2 regions of the Lottiidibacillus patelloidae genome follow, and region 1 is predicted to be linked to the other one. Evidence: riboswitches for the same ligand, from Rfam matches in the RefSeq annotation. Region 1 holds a riboswitch; the other holds the start of a gene.
The links. A riboswitch is a leader RNA that binds a small molecule or an ion and turns the genes downstream of it on or off. The one in region 1 is predicted to bind thiamine pyrophosphate.
Positions count from the first base shown of each region.

Region 1 (7,428 bases):
TATTCCCGCTATCTAAAAAACTCTCAGAAGAGGCTGGAGATGTCTTTGCAGAGTTAGCTAAACATTTTATGGTTGATTATGATGATGCTGGTTCAATCGGTAAACGTTACCGCCGTCATGACGAAATTGGAACACCTTATTGTATTACGTATGACTTTGACTCTAAAGAAGATGGTATGGTTACAGTTCGTGACCGTGACACGATGGAACAAAAAAGGATGGCAATTTCAAATTTAAAGAGCTTCTTAGAAGAGAAAACTTCATTTTAATATGAAAAAAGTACAGAGTGAAAGCTCTGTACTTTTTTAGAATATACAAAACAAATATGATGCTAGCCAAAACAGGAATGGAATTGTTAAGCAAGCAAGAAGTGTTGTAATAAATACGCCTACCGTTGCTAAACGATAATCCGCTTTAAATGATTTTGCATACAATGCAATTGTTGGTGCTGATGGTGTTGCTGTTAATATAATTGCGACCATTATAACTTCATATGAGATGTGTAGTAATAAAAATGGGAATAAGAGTAATGGTAATAGTAATAATTTCATAAAAGCAAGCAACCAAAGCGGATAATATCTTAAATAGCAATATAAGTCTGACTTTTTAATATTTCCAAGCAAACTTCCAATGAACAGCATTGATAGTGGAATAGTACACAATCCAATCAGTTGAAATGATTTAGATATCGTGTATGGAAGTGTTAATGGAGTCGTAATAAGAATAAGGCCGATTAAGGTAGCGATTAAGCCTGGATTAAACAGGAGCTTCCATAATGGAAGTTTAACTTTATCTCGGGCAACTAAATAGACGCCATATGTCCAAATCAATATTAAAAAGAATAAATTAAATATAGTGGCGTAGGCAATGCCCTGTTCTTTAAATAAAAGAAAACAAAGTGCGAATCCAATAAACCCTTGGTTTCCAAATATCATCAACGCTTGAAAAACACCACTTCTAGAACTAGACAGTTTTATAGGTTTGACTAAAAAATGTGCAATTATTACTGCTATAGATAATATGAAAACTGACAATAAGATTAACCATAAAAAATCTTTGAAGATATACAAGCTAATTTTATAGTCGAGTGAATGTATGATTAACAGAGGTAATGTAATAAATAATATGATTTGCGTAAAAGCAAAATCAATTTTTTTATTAAATATTCCAAACCACTTTGCACTGAATCCTATAAAAGCAATGAGAAATAAAACAAAAAATTCGTTAAAGATTGAAAAAAAACTTATCATAATTAAAAATCCCTCCCATGTATTCTATTGCAATAGGACAAGAGCGGTGAGGGCTATTTATACACATTTAACAAAAAATAGAGGAGATTTTTCTTTTCTAACCAATTAACTATTTACAAAAAGATAAGTAACCGATAAAATGAAAGCGACAATAAAAAACCAACTAATTATTACTAGGGGTGCCATCTATTTGGCTGAGAGGCAATGTTATTGCTAACCCTCAAAACTCGATCTGGATAATACCAGCGCAAGGAAGTAATAAGTCGATAACGTTTAATACTGCGATAGTCAACTTATACATATTTGCCTGCACTGGATCTATAGTGCAGGTTTTTTATTGTTCAAATATAATTTCAGGGGAGAGATTAAAATGAATAATAGTGTATCAGAAAGAAAATCTAGTAAGTTAACATTAGCCGATATATTAGTAACCGCTGTCATTGCATTAGTGTTTGCAGTTGTTTACGTATTGTGGGCACAATTTTATGCATTCGTAACTCCATTTGGCTTTCATATTAACGAGCTTGTTTATGGTATGTGGTTTATTGCTGCAACTATTGCATTCTTAGTGATTCGTAAGCCGGGTGTAGCAATTATTGCAGAATTAGTAGCTGCTAGTGGAGAGTTTATCCTTGGAAGCCCTTATGGAGTTCCATTATTAATTTATGGTCTAATACAAGGGATTGGAGCAGAACTTGTTTTTGCAGCATTCCGCTATAAACGTTTTTCAGTAATTGTTGTTTCATTAGCTGCAATTGGTGCGACAATTGGGTCACTTGTTGTCGATTACTTCAATGGGTATATCGTAGATTTAGCGTTATGGAATTTATTAATTATGATTGGTGCACGTACACTAGGGGCAATTGTTATTGCTGGTATTTTTGCATATGCTATCGTTAAAGCATTAGAACTTACAGGTGTAACTAATCTAGTTCGCCCAGTAGAGCAAAAAGACTATGAGGCATTAGAAGATTAAAAAGGAGTATCTTATGACATCAAGTTATGGTGTAGATAAATTAAGACTAAAATTTCCAGGGGGAGAATCCTTATTATTTAAGGATTTATCCCTTTGTTTTCGCAAAGGCGAAAAAGTATTAATGCTTGGTCCATCTGGTTGTGGTAAATCGACGTTACTACAAGTCATGGCTGGAATTATTCCAAATTCTATAGAAGTGCCAATGAAAGCTGAGAGTATTAATGTTCCAGAATCTTGGGCTTATGTATTTCAAGATCCGGAAAGTCAATTTTGTATGCCCTTTGTTGATGAAGAAATTGCCTTTGTTCTAGAGAATTTACAAGTTCCTCAACCTGAAATGAAAGAACGTATTGAACAACTGCTCGCTACTGTAAATCTTCGTTTAGAGAACTTGCACACAAATATTCAACATCTTTCTGGGGGAATGAAACAAAGGCTAGCCATTGCATCTGTTTTGGCATTAGACCCAGAAGTTCTTTTTTTAGACGAGCCGACTGCAATGTTAGACCCCGAAGGTACAAAGCAAGTTTGGCAAACACTTAAGGACGTTAGTAAAGATAAAACTGTAATTATTGTTGAGCATAAAATAGATGAAGTTATTGATTTTGTAGACCGAATTATCTTATTTAACAGTAATGGACAGATTATCGCAGATGGTAAAAAAGAGGATGTTTTTGCTAATAATAAAGCGGAACTAATTAGTGGTGGTATTTGGTATCCAGATGTTTGGAATGAATATATAAATAGCAAACAAAAGAGTTATCAGCAAGAAATCCACTTTAATGAGCAGTCTGATTTATTGAAACTTGATGATTTTAAAGGATATAGAGGGAAAGAAATAAAAATAGCTGTTTCCTCTACTTCAGTAAAACCAGGGGAATGGATTACTGTCATCGGGGAAAATGGAGCTGGTAAGAGCACGTTTTTACATGCCTTAATGCAACTCATCAAAACTAGTGGAACGTATGAATTTGCTGAGAAAGTAGTTTCAAAAAGAACTAAACTAACTGAAGAGATGTCCTTTGTCTTTCAGAATCCGGAATATCAGTTTGTTACAAATACAGTTTATGATGAAGTTGCTTTTACCTTAAGAATAGATCAAGTTCCGGAAAAAGTAATAAAGCCAAGGGTGGAGAAAATATTACGTCAATTTCAATTAACGGCGTTTGCAGAAAATCACCCGTACCAATTATCAATTGGGCAAAAAAGAAGGTTAAGTGTCGCAACAGCAATTGTAAAAAATCAAAAAGTATTGTTACTTGATGAACCAACTTTTGGTCAAGATGCAAAAAATACGTTTGAGATTTTAGAACACCTTCAGTTATTGCAAGAAAACGGTACTTCGATTATTATGGTTACCCATGATCTTCATATTGTTGAACACTTTGCAACTAGGGTTTGGCAAATTGAACAAGGAATATTAACTGAAGATTACGAGGTTAGGAAGCGTGAAAGACCTGCGTCACTAGAGGGGAGCGAGCTCTATGTACGATAGTCTCGTTGTTAAAGAAACTTGGATTCATAAAATTAATCCAAGTCTAAAATTAATTTTATTAACTGTAATCTTCCTTACAGTATTATTTATTCATAACCCTAATGTGATGATTAACTTAGCGATCGTCCTATACGCCGTATTTTTCTTTATGACAGGTCATCCAAAAAAACGAATATTGTTATTCAGTATCCCTTTTTTTCTGATTTTCATTTCAACTGCAAGTACGATGATTATGTTTGGAAAAGGTAGCAATGTCTTATTTGAATGGGCATTAGTGAAAGTGAGTGAAGAAAGTTTATTCAGAGGGATTCACATTGGTTTTCGTGCGTTAGTATTCGCGTCATTAAGTCTTTTGTTTGCATTAACAACACGCCCAGTAATGCTCTTTTATTCCTTAATGCAACAATTAAAGGTAAGTCCAAAATATGCTTATGCTTTTATGGCAGCATTGCGATTATTACCTATATTATTCGATGAATTGCAAACGTTAAGGTATGCTTTAAAAGTCCGGGGTGCAGAGAGTGGTAAGGGATTAACTAGCTTTTATTTACGCCTTAAACGCTATACTATTCCGCTATTCTCACAAAGTATTCGTCGTGCACATCGAATAGCGGTAGCAATGGAAGCAAAACGTTTTTCTGCAGCTAAAAATAGAACGTATTATTATATAACAGGCTTTTCTAGGGTGGATTTATACTTTATCACGTTGATGATATTGATCATAATATCTACCTATTATATCGGGTTACAATTTCCATATTTCCAAGTTATTGATGTTCGTCATTAAACTCACAAATCTTTTGTGAGTTTTTTCTTGAAAATAAATAAAGCCAAGTTGACATATGTTCTCTTATTAATTAGAACTTCTCTTTCTTATTGCGTTCTATTATCCTCTCATGTATGCTACTAATTGTATAATAAGTTTAAAGGAGTAGGACGCCAATGAATGAAAATACTAAAAACTACACACCAATCATTGTCATTTTAACAATAGCTATTAATGCATTAGTTGCAATCCTATTTTTCCTCCCAGGGTATGAAGGGAAGACAGGATTTGATGTCACTATCTTACCAATGTTTAATGCAATTTTTAATAGTTTTACATTTGTATTTTTACTAGCTGCACTTTACGCTATTAAAATGAAAAATATTACTTTACACAAACGATTTATTATTGCAGCATTTTCTACAACAGCGTTATTTTTACTATCTTATGTTACTTATCATTACTTAACAGAGTCTACACCTTTTGGTGGAGAAGGATTTATAAGATATGTTTATTTCTTTATTCTTATTTCTCATATTTTATTAGCAATTGTAATCGTACCTCTAGCACTTACGACTGTAGTTCGAGGATTTACGATGCAAGTAGAAAAACATCGCAAAATTGCTCGATGGACTATGCCACTTTGGTTGTATGTAAGCTTAACAGGCGTAATTGTATATTTAATGATTTCACCATATTACTAAACTGTAGTACCTTCACTTTAAGTGGAGGCTTTTTTTTATTGTTCATATAATTTTGCAGAAAAATCTAATATATTTATGGTAAGATAGGCTTACAGTGATTTTACTTCATAGAGGAGAGATAAAATATGAAAAAATTGGTAGTAATGATGACACTTTTATTTATGACAGTTGTATTAATGGCTTGTAATAATCAAGATTCACCCGAAGCTACAGCAGAATTGTACTTAAAATCAATGAAAAAACAAGATATTAAGGCAATGGTTAGTTTGTTAGACCAAGAACATCTACAAGAAATTGCGGATTACTTAGGTACAACAATAGAGGAAATGACGGAAACGGCTGAGGCTAGTAAAAATGATAAAATTCTTCATTCATATGAGATGGGTTCCACTGAAGATGGAGAAGACGGTCGAAAAATCGTAAACGTTACTGTTACAATCGTTGTTGATGGTATGGCTACTGAAAAGGAAGCACAAATTCAACTACTGAAAAGAGACGATAAATGGTGGGTTATTTCAGAAAACCTATAGAAAGTTTATTGTAGCTCTTGTCAATTGGCAGGAGCTATTTCTATGTATAACTAATAATAAGAATAGGTGTGGTATTAAATGAAAAAATTTTATCAAGAAAATATACCTCTAAATGATGAGAACCTCGTTAAGGATAAGCTAGAAACGCTTTTAAATGTAGAAATAAAGTCAACAAGTGATTTAGTCCAATGGTTGCAAGATAAATCAGTTGTCCTTGAAGAAATTGAAGAAACGTTAACTGGACATTATATTGCCTTACAATGTGATAATACAGATCAAGACATTAAGAAGGCTTACCAACATGACTCAGAAGTTATTCAGCCATTAATAAAAAAGTATACAGCGAAGTATGATGAGAAATTTTACAATAGTGAATTTCGCCATGCTTTAGATACTAGTTATTATGAGCAATACATACTAAGTAAAGAAAATGCTATTAATTTATTTAGAGAAGATAATATTCAGCTAGAGGTAGAAGAGGAAAAACTTTCTACGCGTTACTTTGAGATTACGGGAAGCTTAACAGTTAACTGGAATGGTGAAGAAAAAACATTAAGTCAAATGGCAGTTTTTCTAAAAGATAGTGACCGTACTGTGCGTGAGAAAGCCTGGAAATTAGTGCATGAATCGCTTCTTTCTAAAAATAATGAACTAGGCGATATAATGTCAGACTTAATTAAGATTCGTGAGGAAAAAGCCAAAAATGCTGATGTTGCTAATTATAGAGACTTTATGTTTAAAAAATATGAGCGCTTCTCATATACTGCAGAAGATTGTCATGAATTAGCAGCTGCAATTAAAGAACATGTTGTCCCTTTAAAAGAAGCATTAGAAAAAAAACATCAAGCGGAAATAAATGTTTCGAATTATAGACCATGGGACGTACAAGCAGTACCAGAAGGAAAACTGCCACTAAAACCATTTAAAAATGTAGAAGAATTAATTTCTGGAACAGAAACAATGTTAAATAAAATTGATCCTAAGTTCGGCAATTTAATTTCTGAAATGAATAAGCGAGACATGTTAGATTTAGAAAACCGAAAAGGAAAATCACCTGGTGGTTTTTGTGCGCCGCTACCGGTATCTAATCTTTCATTCATCTTTATGAATGCTACAGGAAACCAGTCAGATTTAACAACATTAGTCCATGAAATGGGCCATTGTATTCATAATATGTACAAAGAACAACTGCCGCTTTCTGAATATAAGGATACACCGATGGAGTCTGCAGAGCTAGCGAGTATGACAATGGAGTTATTCTCAATGCATTTATGGGATCAATTTTATGATAATGAAGAAGATTTAAAGCGTGCAAAGAGAGAACAATTAGAAGGCATAATTAAGTTCTTGCCACATGGAGTGGTAATTGACCAGTTCCAACATTGGATGTATGAAAATCCTTCGCATTCGAAAGAGGAAAGGAACGAAAAGTTTTATCAGTTAGCAAAACAGTTCTTCGCAAGTAATACTGACTTCTCAGGATATGAAGATGCACTTGCAAACCGTTGGGTAATGACCCTTCATATTTTTGAAGTTCCGTTCTATTACATTGAATACGTAATAGCTCAGCTTGGTGCAGTACAAATGTACAAACAATTCAAAGAAAACCCAGAAAAAGCTGTTGAAAACTATAAAAAAGCACTTTCTTTAGGAAAGTCAAAATCGTTACCAGAAGTTTATGAAACAGCTGGTATATCCTTTGATTTT
Region 1 is NZ_NPIA01000003.1:347,936-355,363, reverse strand. It holds gene CIB95_RS08380 (glycine--tRNA ligase) at 1-269, shown strand, start outside; gene CIB95_RS08375 (AEC family transporter) at 306-1,250, opposite strand; TPP riboswitch at 1,416-1,521, shown strand; gene CIB95_RS08370 (ECF transporter S component) at 1,621-2,226, shown strand; gene CIB95_RS08365 (ABC transporter ATP-binding protein) at 2,240-3,721, shown strand; gene CIB95_RS08360 (energy-coupling factor transporter transmembrane component T family protein) at 3,711-4,508, shown strand; gene CIB95_RS08355 (DUF420 domain-containing protein) at 4,664-5,191, shown strand; gene CIB95_RS08350 (DUF4878 domain-containing protein) at 5,317-5,721, shown strand; gene CIB95_RS08345 (M3 family oligoendopeptidase) at 5,800-7,428, shown strand, end outside.

Region 2 (7,428 bases), on a different contig from region 1:
TACCTTACATTGGGATACGATCAATACTTCTCTCAAAGGTATTATGATATTACAGAAGAAAATTCTGTAGGGTGGGGATTAAAAGATATCGACTTCTTTAACCAGTCAGCAGACATTATGAAAGATATTCCGCAACCATTTTATGCTAAATTTATTACTTTAACAAATCATCATCCGTTTAAATTAAGTAAAGAGGAAAGTTATGTAGATCGTTATGATTCTGGAGATGGAACAGTCGACCGTTTCTTCCCAACTGTACGCTATATGGATGAATCAATAAAAATATTTTTCGACCGTTTAAAAGCAGACGGATTATATGAAAACTCTATATTTATCCTTTATGGTGATCATTATGGGATTTCAGAAAACCATAATGACGCGATGGCAAAATGGTTAGATAGAGAAATTACACCATTTGAAACAGTTCAATTACAACGAGTACCTTTTATTGTTCACATTCCTGGTCATAAAGACACAAGAGTTATTGACTCAGTAGGTGGACAAATCGATGTTAAGCCGACAATACTTCATTTGTTAGGTATTGAGACGACGAACGACATTATGTTTGGTACAGATTTATTGGCAGAAAATCGCGAATCGTATGCAGTACTCCGAGATGGCAGCTACATTATGGAAGATTACTTGTTTACAGATAGCAACTGTTATGACAAAGCAACAGGTGAAATAACAGATATTAGTAACTGTGAGCCTTATAGGGAAAAATCTAGACAACACTTACAATATTCCGATCAAATTATTTATGGTGACTTGTTACGTTTTTTAAATAAACCGGAAAATTTTAAATATCAACAATAAATAAAAAGCTTTGGCATATGCCAAAGTTTTTTTTTATTAAAAAATAAAACTTATCAATCTAACTCTCAAATAATACAATGCAGTTATCACGAGTAAAATGAAAGGAATCTGCTATTTTTCCTTTTGTATTACCAAAATACTATTTGTGGGTTTTTATAATAAGAATATCTTTCCTTTTCCATTGCATATATGTAAGTAGTGGAAGGAGTTGAAAGAGAATGTTTGTAAGTGCGTATAGTGGCTCAGATTTTGAATATTATAGTAAAATATTTGAAGTCCCTGAAGAAATTATAGCAGCTTCTAACGGGAACATTAACATGTGGTTTCCTCAAGCAAATAAAATTAAAATTCCAGGTTATATGCCAGCTTATTATCAGACAAAGCATAATGACACGCTACATTCCATCGCAGCTAAGTATAGAATAAATATTAATGCACTTTGTATAGTAAATCGAATCTTTTCAAGCAAATACCTTTATCCAGGACAAATAATCATTATTCCCCGCAAAATAAAAAAACTTATTGTTGATCCAGATGAACCTATCTCTTATGAGAAACTAATGCATTATTTGATGCAATTAACGTATTTATATCCATTTTTATTTACGAGAAACTTAGGTAAATCTGTCCTAGGTAAAGATATACCCGAAGTAATTGTAGGAACTGGTAGAAAAAGAGTTCATATTAATGCCTCCTTTCATGCGAATGAATGGATTACAACTAATGTTCTAATCTATTTTTTAAATGAATATGCACTAGCTTTAGCTAATAATGAAGAAATAAGTGGAAGAAGTGCTTTATCGCTCTTTAAAGAAACGCAGCTTTCGATAACTCCAATGGTGAATCCCGATGGTGTTAATTTAGTGTTATTTGGAGCGCAAGCTGCAGGGCCTTTTTCCTCTTATGTACAACAATTAAATAAAGGGAAAAACTCATATAAAGATTGGAAAGCAAATATTCGTGGTGTCGATTTAAATAATCAATTTCCAGCCGATTGGCATTTAGAAGTACCACGAAAACCACAAGTACCAGCACCTAGAGACTTTCCTGGTTATTTTCCGTTATCTGAACCTGAAGCACTTGTGATGGCTAATGTAACGGCGCATAGTAACTTTGACAGAGTAGTAGCATTACACACGCAGGGCAAAGAGTTTTATTGGGGATATAAAGGACTTGAGCCACCTGAATCCAAAAAGTTAGCAGCTGAATTTTCTCGTGTAAGTGGCTATAAGTCCGTACAAATGATCGATAGTTATGCGGGATATAAGGACTGGTTTATCCAAGTTTGGCGAAAGCCTGGTTTTACCATTGAATTAGGTGAAGGTGTGAATCCATTGCCATTAAGTCAATTTGATGAAATTTATGAAGATACAAAAGGAATTTTAGCTGCTAGTTTATATATGTAAAGGTTGTCATATTTTTCAAACACTGTCATACTATTAGTAGATGAATATTTAAGACTAGGGGTACCTATGTAGGTAGGTTGAGAAAAAGTCCACTGACTTTTACCCTATGAACCTGATCTGGATCATACCAGCGTAGGGAAGTCGGACTTGTGCTATGCTATTTTCATAGAAAAATAGATAGGCATATTTAGTAAAAATCGCTTTCCGCTTATGGAGGGCGGTTTTTTTATGGAAAAAGGGGGAGAAAAAAGTGGAATTTTCGTTATATGCCATTACTGGAGAGGAATTTCATCAAGGAAGAGACCTCGTGGAAGTGATGGAAGAAGCAATTTTAGGCGGTGTTGATATTATCCAGTTACGTGATAAGAATAGTAGCAAAAATGAAATCTTAGAAAAAGCAAAAAAACTTCGTGTATTAACAGAAAAATATAACGTGCCATTCATCGTAAATGACCACATTGATATCGCAATCGCTGTTGGTGCCGATGGAGTTCATCTTGGGCAAGGTGACTTACCTTTACTGGAAGCTAGAAAGATACTAGGAAACGATAAAATAATCGGTATTAGCACACATCATATAAGTGAAGCACGAAAAGCAGAGAGAGATGGTGCAGATTATATCGGAGTAGGGCCAGTTTTTCCGACGAAAAGTAAAAAAGACGTAGTCGATCCTGTAACGACAAGATATGTCCGCCAAGTTGCGAGTGAGATATCGATTCCATTCGTAGCGATTGGTGGAATAAAAGTTCATAATGTGGAAGAAGTTTTGCAAGCAGGAGCTACAAGAATTTGTGCAATAAGTGAAATTGTTGGTAGTACAACTGTCAAAGAAACGTGTGAGCAATTCATAGATAAAATTGCTAAATATAAAGGAGTAAACCAATGAATGTCACGATAAATGGAGAAAAGAAGGTTGTAACAGCACTTACTATTTCGGAACTTTTAGAAGAATTACAGCTAAACCCTGGTTTAATTGTTATTGAAATTGATGGCGAAATCATTGACCGTAGCAATTGGAACGAAGAACTAATTAAAGAGGATATAAATATTGAAATTGTTCATTTTGTCGGAGGTGGATGATCATGAATAAAAATAGACTAGTAATCGGAGAAACGGAATTAAAGTCTAGATTATTTTTAGGTACAGGAAGATATCCGAATCCATACATACAAGAAAAAGCGATTGAAGCTTCGGGTGCGGATGTTCTTACATTTGCCTTAAGAAGAGTAAATTTAAATGCCCCAAATGAAGACGCAATTTTACAGCATTTTGAAGGGAAACAGTTTACTTATTTACCTAATACATCTGGTGCAAAAAATGCTGAAGAAGCAATTCGTATTGCAAGATTAGCTCGGGCTTCAGGATTAAGTAATTGGATTAAAGTTGAAATAAGTGTATCAGAAAAGACGTTGCTCCCAGACCCTATTGAAACATTAAAAACAACAGAGCAATTAGCAAATGAAGGGTTTGTCGTTTTACCTTATACATCAGACGATCCGGTTCTATGTAAAAGATTAGAAGAAGCCGGGGCTGCAGCTGTCATGCCAGGTGGATCACCGATAGGAACCGGACTTGGAATCTTAAACCCATATAACATTTCCTTAATTGTTGAAGAGGCCAATGTCCCAATTATAGTCGATGCAGGGCTAGGTAGTGCAAGAGACGTTGTAGAAGCAATGCAACTCGGAGTTGATGGAGTTTTGTTAAATACAGCCGTTGCCAAAGCAAAAGACCCAGTAAAAATGGCAGAGGCAATGAAACTTGCAATAGAAGCAGGTCGGTTATCTTATATGGCTGGAAGAATTGCCAAAAAAAGGTATGCGACTGCAAGTAGTGGATTGGAAAGTTTAACGTTAAATGAATAGAGAGTGTGTGGGTGATGAGTAAGAAAATTATTGTTATCGGTGCAGGAGTAATCGGACTTTCTACTGCACTTGAATGTCAAATGCGTGGGCATGAAGTGATTCTCTTAGAAAAAGGAAAATGTGGTGGGCAAGCCTCTGGTGCTGCGGCCGGATTACTAGCACCTTTCTCTGAAATTGAAGAAGACCCTGATGATTTTTTTACACTTTGTCTATCAAGTTTACGTCTTTTTTCTAAATGGAAAGATCTTGTAATGACAGAATCAAATCATTCATTCGAATATACAACAAGTGGTACCGTACATGCCTATTTTCATGAAGCTGACATGTTAAAAATAGAAATGCGCATGAATTGGCAGAAAAAATTTCAAGTGAAAGCAGAAAAACTAACAGCTAAACAAATTCGAACATTGGAACCGTCTCTTTCCCAAGATGCAGTTGCAGGTTTATATTATCCAGAAGAAAGTCATCTTTATGCACCAGATTACTTAATCGCCTTGGAGAAGGCATGTGAAAACATCGGGGTTACTATTCACGAGAACTGTGGAAAAGTAATGCTAGAAAATGAGCTGGAAAGGTGCACTGTAAAAGATGAACATGGTAATCGATATAGTGGCGACATCATTGTTCTTTGTTCAGGTGCATGGTCAAATGAATGGGAAAAATATCTGAATCTAGCAATCCCAGTTTTTCCGATAAGAGGGCAAATTTGTGCGTATGATCAATTAGACAAACACTTAAATCACATTGTCTATACGAGTCAAGGCTACCTCGTCTCAAAAGCAAACAATACGCTAGTTTGTGGTGCTTCTGAAGATATAGCGGGGTTTAATACAGCTCCTACAATTAAAGGAATTGAACGTTTGAAAAATTGGAACTCTCAGGTATTACCGATGTTAAGAAGCAAGGCACCATTTTCCAAATGGGCAGGATTAAGACCTGCAACACAAGATGGTTTTCCTTTTATTGGCCACCATCCTAACTCGGAAAATTTTATTTTTGCTTGTGGTCATTATAGAAATGGGATTTTACTTAGCCCGATAACTGCTAACATTGTAGCAGATTTAGTTGAAGGAAAAAAATCTGTTGTTCCTCTAGAAGCTTTTGCACCTGATAGGTTTACATATTAAAAAGGAGTGATTCAGAAATGAAAGCAAAGGCATTAACTATTGCAGGATCCGATAGTGGTGGCGGAGCAGGAATTCAAGCTGATATAAAAACATTTCAAGAAAGAGATGTTTTTGGTATGAGTGCAATAACAGCAATAACAGCTCAAAATACCTTAGGAGTACATGGTGTTTATCCCCAAACATTAGAAGCTATAGAGAAACAAATAGATGTTGTTCTAAGTGATATTGGGGCAGACTCTGTTAAAACTGGTATGCTTTTTTCAAAAGAAATTATTGAATTAGTATCTCGATTATTAAAAGATTATAAAGTAGAAAATATTGTTGTTGACCCGGTTATGATCGCAAAAGGTGGGGCAAAATTGTTACAAGACGAGGCAATTGAAGCTTTAAAGAAACATTTGCTCCCACAAGCTACAGTAATTACACCAAACCTTCCTGAAGCGTGTGCAATACTTGGTTGGAGCGACATTAATTCTACTGAGGCAATGGAAGAAGCGGCATTAGAACTATATAAGTTAGGTGCTAAAAACGTCGTTGTAAAAGGTGGTCATCTAAATCACGAGCAATCTATTGACATATTATTTGATGGAAAAACTTACTCATACTATACTAATAACAGAATAAATACAAAACATACCCATGGTACAGGGTGTACGTTTGCTGCAGCAATTACTGCCGAACTTGCAAAAGGAAACTCTGTTTCTGAGGCAGTTTCAACTGCTAAATCATTCATTACTTCTGCGATTTCAGAAGGGCTTGCTATTGGAAAAGGTATAGGACCAACAAATCATGGGGCTTACAGAAAAGAACTTACTCGTTAAGGAGGACTATATATGGCCATTGTCGATGTTACAATTATTCCGATAGGAACTAAAGGGGCTAGCGTTAGTGATTATGTCGCAAATATGCAAAACTTTTTAGAAGAAAACAAGGAAAAGTATAAGATAACATATCAGTTAACTCCGATGAACACATTAATTGAAGGAGAGTTAGATGATTTATTTTCAGTAGTAAGAGCGATGCATGAACTTCCCTTTCTAAAAGGGATTGATCGCGTGGCAACGAATATTCGAATAGATGATCGTCGTGATAAAAGAGCTACTTTGGAAAGTAAAATGGAAAGTGTTCATAAAAAAATCCATCAATGATTGACTCATTGATGGACTTTTTTCGTTTTTAGTGAGGGCCAGGAACACCTGGGCCACTATGAGTAACTAAACTAATAATCGTCATTACTGTGAACCAACCGAAAACAATAAATGATAATCCAGCAAATCCAACTGCTAAAAAGTTCTTTCTTTTTAGTTCGCGGAAAACAGCAATTAAACATACGATTGTAATTAATGCACTAATAATAATAAAAGGCACGATGCAATACCTCCCTTTTACGTTCGGAAATTTTTTTTATTTTGTCCGTTTTTGTTTGAAGTTATCCTTAATTATGTAACTTCGAGGTTGTTCAATACGTATCCATTTTAAATCTTTTTGAAACATTTGTCGAGTAGTACTTTACGTAATAAAGATAATTTCAACTTCGTAAGCCAACTTATATTTTTCAATAAGTGTAGATAATTTTTTATCAACAAAATAAATAGGTTGGTCATAAGCATTTTCGACAGCAATTAAGTGTTCTTCAATCTGAAAAAGAGCCATTTTTATATTATCTTTATGTTCGCTTCTAATGGTAAACCCTCGCACCATGTCATCATATAAATAATGATTTGCTTTAGGTGAAACAAATCCATAGTCACTAAATGTACTCTTCAAAATGGGTGCTTGTAATTGAATTAGAGTATATGTTTCTTCCATTTCACTTTCGATACTTTCCATATCGGTGAACCTTTTAAAAATTAGTAACTCATCATCACGGTCAAAAATATTACTAATTTGAGATTCACTTTCTTCTGGTAAAACGCCACCGTACCTTTTTTCCACGAAACTCACGACCCTTTATCTTTATTTTCATCTTATATAAAGTGTAAAATAGAAAGTAATCAATCGCAATGGAGGATTTTATCATGATTAAATGGGAAAGAATGCCTTTAGGTCCAATTGAAACAAATTGTTATATCGTCTGGAATGAAGGAAATAAAAATGAAGCATTAATTATTGATCCAGGTGGTGATGCTAATAAGCTAAGCCAATGGATAGAAAGTAATACAATTCAACCGATAGCAATCCTTTTAACACACACACATTTTGATCACATCGGGG
Region 2 is NZ_NPIA01000002.1:140,851-148,278, reverse strand. It holds gene CIB95_RS04720 (LTA synthase family protein) at 1-816, shown strand, start outside; gene CIB95_RS04715 (M14 family metallopeptidase) at 1,035-2,222, shown strand; TPP riboswitch at 2,269-2,378, shown strand; gene thiE (thiamine phosphate synthase) at 2,473-3,108, shown strand; gene thiS (sulfur carrier protein ThiS) at 3,105-3,302, shown strand; gene CIB95_RS04700 (thiazole synthase) at 3,305-4,087, shown strand; gene thiO (glycine oxidase ThiO) at 4,102-5,214, shown strand; gene thiD (bifunctional hydroxymethylpyrimidine kinase/phosphomethylpyrimidine kinase) at 5,232-6,035, shown strand; gene CIB95_RS04685 (MTH1187 family thiamine-binding protein) at 6,048-6,362, shown strand; gene CIB95_RS04680 (DUF2759 domain-containing protein) at 6,391-6,582, opposite strand; gene CIB95_RS04675 (hypothetical protein) at 6,724-7,149, opposite strand; gene CIB95_RS04670 (MBL fold metallo-hydrolase) at 7,236-7,428, shown strand, end outside.
Region 2: it holds a riboswitch for thiamine pyrophosphate, as region 1 does, so the genes downstream of both, thiE (thiamine phosphate synthase) here and CIB95_RS08370 (ECF transporter S component) in region 1, are expected to answer to the same signal.